3 regions of the Leptothermofonsia sp. ETS-13 genome follow, and region 1 is predicted to be linked to each of the others. Evidence: predicted binding sites of a transcription regulator. Region 1 holds the regulator's gene; each other region holds the start of a gene.

Evidence for each region. Region 1 encodes HrcA, which represses chaperone genes, less so after heat shock. Its sites were predicted from a motif close to ANTTAGCACTCNNNANTNNNGAGTGCTAANT; they were not measured.
Region 2: a site for HrcA is predicted at 2,678-2,708, ahead of groL (chaperonin GroEL). Genes of this name have one in related genera too.
Region 3: a site for HrcA is predicted at 1,763-1,793, ahead of groES (co-chaperone GroES). Genes of this name have one in related genera too.

What each region holds. Positions count from the first base shown of each region.
Region 1 is NZ_CP120836.1:3,804,370-3,808,904, reverse strand. It holds gene P4D80_RS17330 (helix-turn-helix transcriptional regulator) at 1-92, opposite strand, end outside; gene P4D80_RS17325 (metallophosphoesterase family protein) at 76-1,854, opposite strand; gene hrcA (heat-inducible transcriptional repressor HrcA) at 2,299-3,381, opposite strand; gene P4D80_RS17315 (rhodanese-like domain-containing protein) at 3,942-4,301, opposite strand.
Region 2 is NZ_CP120836.1:72,410-76,944, reverse strand. It holds gene P4D80_RS00375 (AbrB family transcriptional regulator) at 1-585, shown strand, start outside; gene groL (chaperonin GroEL) at 1,006-2,649, opposite strand; gene P4D80_RS00365 (hypothetical protein) at 2,904-3,035, opposite strand; partial or broken gene P4D80_RS00360 (IS1 family transposase) at 3,072-3,824, opposite strand.
Region 3 is NZ_CP120836.1:5,235,237-5,239,771, reverse strand. It holds gene glgB (1,4-alpha-glucan branching enzyme) at 1-796, shown strand, start outside; gene P4D80_RS23830 (pilus assembly FimT family protein) at 790-1,440, opposite strand; gene groES (co-chaperone GroES) at 1,838-2,149, shown strand; gene groL (chaperonin GroEL) at 2,283-3,920, shown strand; gene P4D80_RS23815 (transposase) at 4,311-4,535, shown strand, end outside.

The DNA.
Region 1 (4,535 bases):
GTTTCGATTTCTGCAAACGTTAGCACAACCTGGGGGCGATCGCACCGTCTCAAGTACTCCAACAAGGGTTGATACTTATTTCCGCCTTTCATCGAGAACGTTTTCCCTCCTCACCCGAAACTCATCAAACCTGACAACGGCTGATTCTGGCTCCTGAGTATCAAACCGATAGCTGCTGATGGTGCCGCTGCCGGTGTCGAAGATGCTGAATACGGTGATGTCGTTACTGGCAATATAGGGCATCGGTTGACCGCTGGTATCTCGGAGGGGAGCAATGGTTGGTACAACGGGTTCCAGACCATTAGGATCGCCGGTGGCGACGTATTCTTCCTTGTAATTTAAGGGGATGGGGCGTTTGCGATCACCCACATAAGCCCCATAGGAATTCCCGACATTGGATGACTCCAGGTAATGAGTACCGCTGGGGCTGACAAAGCGGTTCCAGAGGTGGGAATGTCCAAAGAAGACAAGGTGAGTTCCAGCGGCTTCTAACAACGGCACAACGTCTCGAATAATGTAATCTGCCTGTTTCGGGTACTCATAACGAATAGCCCTAATCGTACCGTCTATATCGCGCTCAATCACCTGCACCGGGTCGGTATAGGCGGGAACAATGTTATCTCCCAACGTGTGGGGCGGGTGGTGAAACATGACCACTCGATATTTGGCCTGCTGAAACTCAGGATGGTTTAGCTCCTGTTTCAACCAGTTGTACTGCGGGCTACCCTCCGCGATCGGTTCAAAGATGTGCTGTCCGTAGCCCCACTTATCAGGGATATTCAGATCTGCCTGCTGTTCGTGATACCGTCCTTTTTCATTTGCTGTAAGGTTATAGGTGCGCCAGATGTTGGTGATATAGAGGACAATTAACCGGACATCGCCAAAGGTAATGGCATAATACTTCTTGCCACCGGGAGAGTTCTCTGGAAAGCTGAAGATTTCTTCGTAGGTGTCTGTGTTGAAGGAATGATTTTTCAACCAACTGTCCTGTATTGCAGGATCATTGGTGGGATTAATCACTCTGGCATCCTGGTCATACCGCTCTTTGGCTTTTGTACGAGGAACAGCATCATTAAATTGGAAATGGAGGCTAGATTCGGTGGAAAACCGTCCCATCACTTCGTGATTACCAATTGCTGCAAATAGAGGTGCCGACTGAATCAACGCCCCCCCTACATAGGTGGTTTTGACACCGTTCCTTTCCATCTCGTAGTGTGCCCGTCCTTGAAGAACTGGAAAGAACGCATTGCCTGTACTGGCATCAAACCATTCGGAGGCGCGATCGGGGACGTTAATCAGATCTCCAGCAAACAACACGGCATCCACTTTCCCAACCGTCTCAACCACCTTTTGATAGTTAGCAGCCACCATTGGCTTCAGTTGGTGGTCGGATGTGAGTAAAATCTTGAGCGGTTGACCGGGCGCAGGACTGGCAGATAGGGTAAATATTTCGCTGTGAACTGCTTCTCCATCTTCGCGGGTGCTGCTTACTTGATAGGGAATGGGAGTTCCAGGAAGTAGCCCGGTTACTTCTGCCTCATGCCGCCAGATCAAACGGCGAGTTAGCTGAGTGGCAGGTGTTTCCAGGTAGGAATCTGCATCTTCATGGGTGCGGCTGAGTAAGGTGGTTTTTGCCCCAGCCTTTTGCCCCAGTCCCTCCCCGTAGTGAACGGTATGTTGAATACCGGCAAACTCAGTAAACCAAACAACCCGAACCGAATTTTTAGTGGGAAGTTGCAGAAAGGGATCAGTCAGAAGTTTTGGATGGATAACCATAGCAGAAACCTTGGGAACCAGTCGAGATAGGAAGAGCTTGGCTATCAACTGGCAAACCAGCGCTGACGCGGCTGCCATTGAAAAATGACGGCGGGTTAAAAAATTTACCCATCGCTAATCTAAACTCATTTTGCTAATTGGGGCACGCTTTAGACCTGATTGACCATCTGTAGAAACAGAACAGGTGACATCTGTAGACACAAAATTCTGTTTCCAGAACCCACCCGCTAATCCTATCCATTCCAGGTTAAGACCGTAACCAGGTCAGGTGAACCTGGCAAGGGAATGATGAGCGGTGCTAGCCGCCTCGTTAAGACTCAAGAATTATAGCTATAGCCACCAGGCTGAGGACGGGGTTTGGGGGTTTCACCCCTGGCTGGGGGTGAAACCCCCAAACCCCCATGTTGCAAAATTTAGTGTTTGCAAAACTAGTACAGCTTGGCGGGAATACGGATACCATTCTGGTTCCCTCCGACTCCCCATTCCCCAACCCAATAGTTACTGGACTGATGCCATCGTCCACTAGTTGCTGAGCGTATCGGAGAGATAATCAGCAGCGGCTTCAACCAGGGCGATCGCATTTTCGTACACCATACGGGTGGGACCCAGCATGCCCACACTGCCCACTGGCGTTGTTCCCCGCTGGTAGGTGGACGAGATCAGCGTGCAGGTTCGAATCGGTTCTAGAGGATTTTCAGAACCAATCCGGATGGTCAGCCGTTTTCCAGGATTTCGAGGTTCTGGCTGCTCAAAGATAAGAGGCAGTAACTGGTCTTGCTCTTCTTCCAGCAGGTGAACAATAGTTTGAATCTGATGCAATTCAGAAAATTCGGGCTGACGCAAAACTTCTGCTAAACCGCTGACCATGATCTGGGTCGGTGCGGAGGATTGGGAGCGACGGGCCACCTCTGCCCGCACTGCCCTTAAAAAGTCGGCATAGCGCTCAAATTCGCGATCCAGTTCGGTCCAGTCAAGGGTGGTTAGTTCGGCGATCGCCCTTCCTCGCAACTGGTCATTCAAAAAATTGGAAAGAATCTGAAGTTCCCGCTCCAAAAGCTCAGTGTCAGGGTCAGGGCTGCCTTCAGGTTTAGGCAAGTCCATCAGGGCAGACTGGGTTTCATAGGAATCGGTCACAAAGATCAGCATGACTCGCCCAGGATCGACAGGGACAAGTTGAACGTGTCGAAGGTAAGTCGTGTTAGTTAGGGGCAGAGTAATTAGCGTGATGTAGCCACTAACCGTTGCCAGAATCTGAGCTGCGCCCCGCAGGAGTGCTTCTAAACTCCAGTCTTCGCGGTTGAGGCGATCGGCTAGCAATTGCTCAACTTGAGAGGTCAGTTCATTAGCAGGCGTAAGCAACTGATCCACATAAATTCGGTAGCCAGAGTCGGAAGGAACACGCCCAGCAGACGTATGGGGTTGAAACAACAATCCACTCTTTTCCAACACTGACATAGCATTACGAATGGTTGCTGAACTGACACTCAGGTTATATTCCTTGACCAACGCTTCTGAGCCAACCGGTTCTGCGGTTGCAATGTAGTGGCGGACGGTTGCCCAAAGAACCTGCTGCTGACGACTAGTGAGATGGACCGGGTGCGACATTGGCAAAAAACTAAGGGATACTAAATAGATATATGAATAAACAGTGCCCAGATGAATTAGGCGTAGAGTATGGTGCTTCTCTTGAGAGTTTAGTGATAAAAACTCATCACTAAATAAAAATTGATATTCCAGGGATTTGGGTTGGGATGAAAGGATGGCTTACGCTACTCTTTCACTGGCACACCAGGATAACTCGTATGATATTGAGTTGTGTGAATAAAGATAACAGATACTTTATTTTCCCTTCAGTTCCAGTATTGATCAGTAGCCAATACAGTTAAAGATTATCCATCGCAATCCTGAATTTTTTGTGAAAAAGGAGAACTGTGAAAAGCTTTCCCTGGTGGAAAAGTCCTCTCACAATCCAGACAGGATTGCTATATCTGAAGTCGTCTGGGCAATAGCGGTCAGTCCACTAAGCCCCATTAAGCCAATGAGAGGCTGTATATCCTGAGTCTACTCTGGCGCAACCTTGATTGAAAAGTCACGTTGAAGGAAGCCAGGTCTGCTTTCGCTCCCTCTTCCCCTCAAATTGGTTGCCAAACTTAAGCCACAGAGTACTAATAGCGAGGTACTGAGGGGTCTACCAGAACCGAATAGGCATCAATGCCTCCAGCAACGTTTCGTACCTGAGTAAAGCCCTGGCTCATTAACCATTGACACATTTGAGCCGATCGCATTCCGTGATGACACATCACTACTGTAGGTTTCTCCGGCTCCAGGCAGGTGAGGATATTCCCAGACCATTCTGCGTACTGACTCAAAGGCAGGTTTTGAAACCCTGGTAGACTAGCAAGCTCCAATTCACGAGGCTCCCGCACATCGATAAACTGTACCTTGGTTGGTGTTTCCGTCAGAAGGCGGGCCAGCTCTTCGACCGTAACTGTGGCAATTGGTTGGCTAAAGAATTGTGCAGACATGGGAAAGGACAGTTGTTACCAATTTATTGTGATTAATTTAAAATCCGATTGATTAAGCGAAAGGTTGGGCGATCGCCAAAATCCCTTTAACCCTTGAACGCAGAATTCAGTGAATAAATCAAAAATTGCTTACACCAAGTCTGTTTATATAGCGATCCTATTTGGATTATAAGAAGGAATTCCGTAGGAGTTTCTTCTTACAAAAGCCTCTCTATCTCACAACTGATTTAGATC
Region 2 (4,535 bases), 1.8 Mb from region 1:
CATCCCTCTTTCAAAGAACTGCTGAACTCATTACTGACCCTTCAGATAAGTCAATTATCGTTGCCCTGTCTGGTACTGGCAGTGACTTCACTGGCCGTCTACCTGGCAGGAAAACTGAAGATTCCAGTGGCTGGATTTTTTTGTGCGATCGCGATCGGACTCGTGTTTGATATTCTGCCGTTCCTATTTCCTCCCCTCGCCTCCTTTGACTTTCGGTTGCCACCTTTGTTTAATATTGTGGGTCAAGTTCTATTAGGCATCACCATTGGTGAATATTGGGGAATCAACCCCAAACTCAAAGGGTCTACTGTTACGAATGCTGTAATCCCGGTTTCCCTTATGTTTGGAGTCACCTTTCTAGCAGCCGCAGGAGCCCGATTATTGACCTCATGGGACTGGCTCACCTGCTTGCTAATTGCGGCTCCAGGAGGTTCTCCAGAAATGATCTGGATTGCCCTAACCCTGAATCACAACGTCGAAATTATCACCGCAGGGCACTTAATTCGTCTGTTGATTATCAATCTGTCGCTTCCAGGGCTAATCTCAGTGGCATGTTATCTGGATCGGGAGTCAGAATCAATCTGACTTCTGCCTTCTGATTCCCTAATTTTTATATAGCGATTCTTCTTGAAATTTGGGCGTTGCTGAAAAGCAGTATGGATCGAAACGAAGTTTCGAGCATACAACACCTATTTCATACCCAAATTCAGCAATGCCAAAATTTGAACGGGGTACAGGGGTTCCACCCCTGCTTGGGGCTTAGCTCCCCTTTGTTCACAAACTCTTGTTCACAAACTATAGCTGTAACCACCAGGCTTAGGATGGGGTGCAGGGGGTGTTCCACCCCTGCTGGCTGGGGGCAAAGCCTCTACACTCCCTTAAAATCAACGTCCTAAGTAACCTGGTGACAGCTATAAAACCCATCGAGGGCGCGATCGCGAGTACATTCAAGGGTAGGTCTGTTGGTCTGATTGATATTGCGGAATTTACTGATGTACCGCTTCATCACATCATACCCATGCCGCCCATACCACCCATACCACCCATATCGGGAGTACCACCAGCAGGTTTCTTCTCAGGCTTTTCCACTACCAGAGCTTCGGTGGTCAACACCATGCCAGCGATGGAACCAGCATCTTGAAGCGCTGATCGCACAACTTTGGCAGGGTCGATAATTCCTGCGGCAATCAGATCCTCGAACTTATCGGTCTGGGCGTTGTAGCCTACGTTGAATTCGGTACTGCGGACTTTTTCAACCACAACGGAACCTTCGACACCTGCATTATCCGCAATCTGTTTCAGTGGAGCTTCCAGAGCTTTCAGTACAATATCGGCCCCAATCTGCTCTTCAGCGTTCAGCGTTTTCTTGAACTCAGCCAGTTTGGGAGCCAGGTGAATCAGGGTTGTACCACCACCGGGAACAATCCCTTCTTCGACTGCGGCTTTTGTGGCATTGAGGGCATCTTCAATCCGAAACTTGCGGTCTTTAAGTTCGGTTTCGGTAGCAGCTCCCACTTTAATTACCGCTACACCACCTGCCAGTTTAGCGATCCGTTCTTGCAGTTTTTCTTTGTCGTACTCGGAGTCACTGCGTTCCAACTCCTTCCGCAACTGCTCAACGCGCTTATCAATATCTGCTCTATTTTCAACCTCAGATACGATTGTGGTGGTGTCTTTGGTGATAGTAACTTTGCGTGCCCGACCCAGCATTTCCAGCGAAACAGTATCCAGGCTGAGCCCAATATCTTCTGAAATCACCTGACCGCCAGTGAGAACCGCAATATCTTGCAGCATGGCTTTACGGCGTTCTCCAAAACCGGGGGCTTTAACGGCGATCGCATTCAGCACTCCCCGCAGACGATTAACCACCAGGGTTGCTAGTGCTTCCCCTTCGATGTCTTCGGCAATCACTAGCAGGGGTTGACCCGAGCGAGCAATTTTCTCCAGAGCTGGGATGAATTCCTGAATGGAGCTAATCTTTTTGTCTGTAAGGAGAATAAGAGTATTTTCAAATTCTGCAATCATTCGCTCCGGATCGGTGACGAAGTAGGGAGAAATGTAGCCCCGGTCAAATTGCATCCCCTCGACCACTTCCATCTCGGTACTGAGGGATTTGGACTCTTCCACGGTAATCACGCCATCTCTACCGACTTTGCCCATTGCTTCGGCGATCATGGCCCCCACTTCTTCGTCGTTGCCAGAGGAAACGGTGGCGACCTGGGCGATCGCATTCCCTTCGATGGGCTTAGCAACTACTTTGATCTCATCCACCAGTTTGGCGATCGCCTTCTCGATACCTCGCCGCAAAGCAACCGGATTGTTTCCTGCTGCCACATTCTTCATCCCTTCCCGAATCATCGCCTGGGCAAGGACGGTTGCCGTGGTGGTGCCATCCCCGGCCAGGTCTTTGGTCTTGGATGCCACTTCACGAATGAGGGAAGCACCCGTATTTTCCAACGGGTCTTCCAGTTCAATTTCTTTGGCGATGGTGATGCCATCGTTCACAATCTGGGGCGCACCATATTTCTTCTCCAATAGAACGTTACGTCCTTTGGGACCCAGGGTCACACGAACAGCATCCGCCAGAGCATTCACGCCGCGTTCTAGCGCCTGACGGGATTCATCATCGAATACAACGATCTTTGCCATAGTTTCTCGCTTAGTTCTCCACATCTAAATTTAGCACTCAACTTGTTGGACTGCTAAATAGGTGAGGGGTGAGGGGTACTGAACAGGCAGCCTAACCAGAAGCTTAAGCAGACAGGCTCCTCGAATGGAAATTTGCCTGCTTACGTTGTCATCGCTACTTGGGCTGAAGCAGGTATAATCGGTTCCAGATTGGTAATCTGTTGTGGGTGAACTGGAATAGTGAGTTTCGTTTCCTCAGTTTGCCCGATTGTTGTTTAGGAGCAGCGATGGGACAGAGCACTATGAATCAGTAGTTGCCTCAGTTCATTCACCATGTTGTCGATCGCTTGCAGGCAGTTAAGGGGGATTGTAGCGATCGCGTTGGGTGGCTCAAGAGCAAGAGGCAACTATACCCTGAAGTCAGATGTGGCTCTGTGGTAGTCCTAAACAAGTAAGGAAGAGTTGGAGTGGTGAACGAAGTACCAGATGATCGCCCCGATTTGATTCTCCAGGTTTCTGGAAAATGACAGGGTCTTGCGAAGCAATCTCGAAACCTGTTGCCGTAAGGTGCAGTTAAACCGTTCGATGTAGCTGGTTTTGCCACTCTCTTTGCCGACACTATGATGCCGCTTACTAGGGAATACCTCATCGTAAACTGACCAGAAATCGCTATAGGAGGCGGCCCACTGTCGATACACAACGGGTAAGGCAGACCACAATCCTTTTGCCCCCTGGCAGCTACGGGCACCAACATACACTCCAACAAGTTCTCGGGTTACCACATCTAAGGCTAGCCAAATCCACAGGTTGTTCCCCTGGTTGCCCACAAATGACTACATCTCGTCACACTGGATCGTCAAACGTCCTTTTTTTACCGACACCTCGACCTGCGGAGGCACTGCTTCATATTTGGCATTGACATAACTTTGCAGCCAAGGCTCTCAAACACCTGCTACTCTTGCTATTCCAGCTCAAGGGAGCTTCTCCAATAACAGTTTGTCAATCAAGATTTTGGTTCCCTGAGCAATGCGTTTGTTTTGAGGGACTTCAACAAACTGTCTGCCACACTCGGGGCACTTAAAGTTCTGCTTGCCATTGTGAATTCTACCATTTTTGACCGTGTAAGTTGATTGACAAGCAGGACACGGGGGAGAGCAATCGACATAAACTATTGGAGGTAGTGTTGTCTTATCCATCCTTACATCTTTAAGACTACCGTGCATTAGGCGCAATTAAATTATTAAGGATAGTTTTGGGGGTGGAGGGGCACACCACTCCCCCTTTTACCAATTAATGATGACTACCTACTTAATCTTTCGACTCAATAATTCTGATTTGTCGAAGAGTTGGTTGAGTTTTAAATCTGTCATGAATCATTTGCAGTTTCATGAAACATCTCTACAGAGGAAAATGATATTGCTGGAATACTACTGTCAGAGAGCTTATAAGCTTTATTTGATAAGCTTTTTAGATTTTAAGTACTGTCAATATAAAACTAGCAAATTAGCCAGCGAAAACCCGACAAAGATTGCATAAAAGTGCAATCTTTTAGTGAGGAATCCGTTTTAGACTGAATGCAAGAGGACAACATTGCTTTAAGTGTGTCTTGTCTCCTGGAATCGTCTTAGGAGGTTTGCAGAGCAATCCTGCCCTTCTCGTCACCAGTTAGGGAAATCTACCTCAGACTTATCCAGACAGTGCTTTTGTTTCTCCCGGTTTGCTGGTAAAAAAGTAGCGTAAACTACTCTTTCACCCCAAACAAAATTCCTAGAATATTGATTTTGTTTCGGTGATAAGCAAGGCTTATACCAAACTTCCAGGAGAACTGTGCTTTTTGTATTTGCAGAAACTTTAATCAAGTTTCTGAGATCATAGCTGGGCATGTCTTTGCATGGAATTGTGGCGAG
Region 3 (4,535 bases), 1.4 Mb from region 1:
GGGCTTTAACCTAAAGTGGAACATGGGTTGGATGCATGACATACTCGACTACTTCCATATGGACCCCTGGTTCCGCCAGTTCCACCAGAATAATGTTACCTTCAGTATTTGGTATAACCACAGCGAAAATTTTATGCTGGCGCTCTCCCATGATGAAGTGGTCCATGGCAAGAGTGCCATGATTGGCAAGATGCCAGGTGATGAGTGGCAGAAGTTTGCGAACCTGCGTTGCCTCTACGCCTACATGTACACCCACCCTGGTAAGAAAACTTTATTCATGAGCATGGAGTTTGGGCAATGGAGCGAGTGGAATGTTTGGGGTGACCTAGAGTGGCACTTGTTACAATATGAACCCCATCAAAAGCTTAAGAACTTTCTGGCAGCCCTGAATCGGCTTTATCGGAGTGAACCTGCACTTTACACGCAGGATTTTGGGCAAGAAGGATTTGAATGGATTGATTGTAGTGACAACCGTCACAGCGTGGTTTCTTTTATTCGCAGGGCAAAGGATTCAAACGAGTTTATTGTGGTTGTCTGCAACTTTACCCCCCAACCCCATTCCCATTACCGGGTCGGTGTACCTGAAAGAGGTTTTTATACCGAATTGCTGAACAGTGATTCCCGCGAATACTGGGGCAGCAACATGGGCAATCTGGGAGGTAAGTGGACAGATGACTGGGCTTACCATAATCGTCCTTACTCTCTAGATCTTTGCCTACCTCCATTAGGAACGTTGATCTTGAAGCTAGATCGCCAAAAGACAGCCGCAGCAGAAAAGGGCATAACTGCTCAATAACAGGTTCTACCGCTACTATCGGGTCTGGGTCGCTCCTCCCCTTTGCGAATAGCTCCAAGGAGGGTAGATATCATGACACAACGTTTGCTTCCACCGCCGCTTTTGCTTGAAAGTGTGAGCCTGCCGAGCTGACCATTGACGTTCCCGTTTTCTTTAAATTGAATTCTGCGGATACCACCGGCAAGTTGTAAGGTGGTTTCCGAGTCTATTTGGATATTGGGGTCGAGATCTTTCCAGTGGGCAGTGGCAGCATTGACACTGGCAGGATGGATTGACCACTGGACAATACCGTTGAATTCTCGAAAGCTTGCCTGATAGGGAACATTTAATCGCTGGGCCGTACCCTGAGCATCTCGAATAGCCTGATAAACCACATCCTGAGCATGGCTGAGGGTTAGTCTTCTTAACAAAGCATTCCAACCGGGAGCCATAATCGACATTAGGATGCCAAAAACAACCAGGATGGTGGTCAATTCCAGGAGGGTGAATCCTGCTGTAGTGGGTTTGGATGGAAATGGCTTGAGGGGGTAGGGGGTCGTAGAGGTAGAAGAAGCTTGGAAGCTGAGGCTACGCCTATCGTTCGTTCTAATCCTGGTGATGATTCTGATAAAGGCGGTTCTGCATTCAACATAAGTTTTCATCATCAGCACCCTAAATAAAATGAAGCGGGTAGTAGATCGCATTTAAGGGTACCCGGAGAATTGTTGTCCTTAATCGCAATCACTAAACCTTCATAAATGGCGGCTGATTAATGGAATGAAGCCACAATGAAGAGGGTTGCTCAGGCCATTTTTGGGAGAGGAGAGTTCATAGGGGCATTCAAGGGTATGAGCTGGTTGACTGGGTTTGTCAATTTTTTTGTGACAATCCTGGAAAGGGGGGCGAGGGAATCAGGGTTTCAAGCCCACAGGTAGTTCGGGAACCCGTACAACTGAAAAAGTTGCAATCATGACCGGGCTATGGCTAAATTAGCACTCAGAGGTCGAGAGTGCTAACTCGATCCAGACTGTTCACCTAACCTGCTAGTTTGGAGAATTATTTATGGCAGCCGTAACTCTGAGTGTTTCTACTGTTAAACCTCTGGGTGATCGTGTGTTTGTTAAGGTGAGTGCTTCTGAGGAGAAGACTGCTGGTGGAATCCTGTTACCTGATACGGCAAAAGAGAAGCCTCAGGTTGGCGAAGTAGTTGCTGTGGGTCCTGGTAAGCGTGATGAGAAGGGAAACCGCCAGGAAATGGAAGTCAAACTTGGCGATAAGGTTCTCTACTCAAAGTACGCAGGCACTGACATCAAACTCGGCACTGAGGAGTATGTTCTGTTGTCTGAAAAGGACATTCTGGCAGTCGTCTCATAGAAGTTCTGAGTTTTAAGCTCTGAGTTTTGAGCTATCTAAAACGATTGATAACTCGAAACTTAGGACTTGCTCCCACGATTTGCGTTTTTTCACTCAAAACTCTTAACTCAACACTCAAGACTACTGGAGAACTATGGCTAAGCGCATCATTTACAACGAAAATGCTCGTCGCGCCTTAGAGCGTGGTATGGATATTCTGACTGAGGCTGTCGCCGTTACCCTTGGTCCTAAGGGGCGCAATGTCGTTTTGGAGAAAAAGTTTGGTGCTCCCCAGATCATCAACGATGGGGTGACGATTGCCAAAGAAATTGAGTTGGAAGATCACGTTGAGAACACGGGTGTATCCCTTATTCGGCAGGCAGCCTCTAAAACCAACGATGCCGCAGGGGATGGTACCACGACAGCAACCGTTTTGGCTCACGCAATGGTGAAGGAAGGTCTCCGGAACGTTGCAGCCGGGGCAAATGCGATCGCGCTCAAGCGCGGTATCGACAAAGCCACCAATTTCCTAGTAGACAAAATTGCTGAACACGCTCGCCCGGTTGAAGATTCCAAGGCGATCGCGCAGGTGGGTGCCATCTCTGCTGGTAACGATGACGAAGTGGGTCAAATGATTGCCAACGCGATGGATAAGGTTGGCAAGGAGGGCGTCATCTCCCTAGAAGAAGGCAAGTCAATGACAACCGAACTGGAAATCACTGAAGGGATGCGCTTCGACAAGGGTTATATCTCTCCTTACTTCGCTACCGACACCGAGCGCATGGAAGCAGTGCTGGATGAGCCTTTCCTGCTGATCACCGACAAAAAGATTACTCTGGTGCAAGACTTGGTGCCTGTGCTGGAGCAAGTGGCTCGTGCGGGTCGCCCACTGCTTATTATTGCTGAAGACATTGAGAAGGAAGCTCTGGCTACCCTGGTGGTCAACCGTTTGCGCGGTGTGCTGAACGTAGCGGCTGTGAAAGCTCCTGGCTTTGGCGATCGCCGTAAGGCCATGCTGGAAGACATTGCCGTCCTGACAGGTGGTCAGGTGATTACCGAAGATGCCGGTCTGAAGCTGGACAATGCCAAACTCGACATGATGGGTAAGGCTCGCCGGGTCACCATTACCAAAGACAGCACCACCATTGTGGCAGAAGGCAACGAAGCCGCTGTTAAAGCTCGTTGCGAGCAAATCCGCCGTCAGATGGAAGAAACTGATTCTTCCTACGACAAAGAGAAGCTGCAAGAGCGTCTGGCCAAACTGGCGGGTGGTGTTGCTGTAATCAAAGTCGGTGCAGCAACCGAAACTGAAATGAAGGACCGCAAGCTGCGCCTGGAAGATGCCATCAACGCAACCAAGGCTGCGGTTGAAGAGGGTATCGTTCCCGGTGGTGGTACGACTCTGGCTCACCTGGCTCCTGACCTGGAGTCCTGGGCAAGCAGCCATCTGAATGGCGAAGAGTTGATTGGTGCAACCATTGTTGCCCGTGCTTTGTCGGCTCCGCTGAAGCGGATTGCTGAAAATGCCGGTCAGAATGGCGCGGTGATCGCTGAGCGCGTTAAGGAGAAGTCCTTCAACGTTGGTTACAATGCGGCAACGAATGAGTTTGTTGACATGTTCGAGGCCGGTATTGTTGACCCTGCTAAGGTGACTCGTTCCGCTCTGCAAAACGCCGCTTCTATTGCCGGTATGGTGTTAACCACCGAGTGCATCGTGGTTGACAAGCCTGAGCCGAAGGATAATGCTCCTGCTGGTGCTGGTGCTGGCATGGGCGGTGACTTTGATTACTAATTAAGAGGTTAGAGATTAGGGGCCAGGAACCAGGTTCTACTGTCTCTGCTCAAAACCTGAAGGAATAGGAGCGATCGCTTCTCTCACGGAGCGATCGCTCCTTGTATTTTGAGCAAAATCCACTGAGATCTAAAATCCACTGAGATCTATAGCGATCCCGTACCTATAGCCACCAGGCTTAGGACAGGGTGCAGGGGGTCTACCCCTAGCTGCCCCCACCTCACCCTTGAGAAGCTGTTTGTAAATAGATGTAAAGAGAATGGTTCCCAGGAGATGGAATGAGCAATACCTAAATCATCTAGCTAGAACGGGAATGGACAGAGGATCAACGGATTCTCTTCTTGATGGAATAGCGATACCTAAATCATCTCGCTAGCACTCCTTGAGAATATGAGCCAACCCTTTTACGACAGTGACCTGAGCGACCAGGACTGGGAACGCATCGAACCGCTGTTACTCGGGAAAAAGCCTCTGGGTAAGAACCGGGAAGTGACCTCGCGAGAAGTGTTAAATGCGATTTTCTACCGGGCAGATAACGGCATCAAATGGCGCAGTTTACCGTGTGATTTTCGCTTGGCAGACGGTCTACGGGTACTTCCGATTGTGGGTCAAATA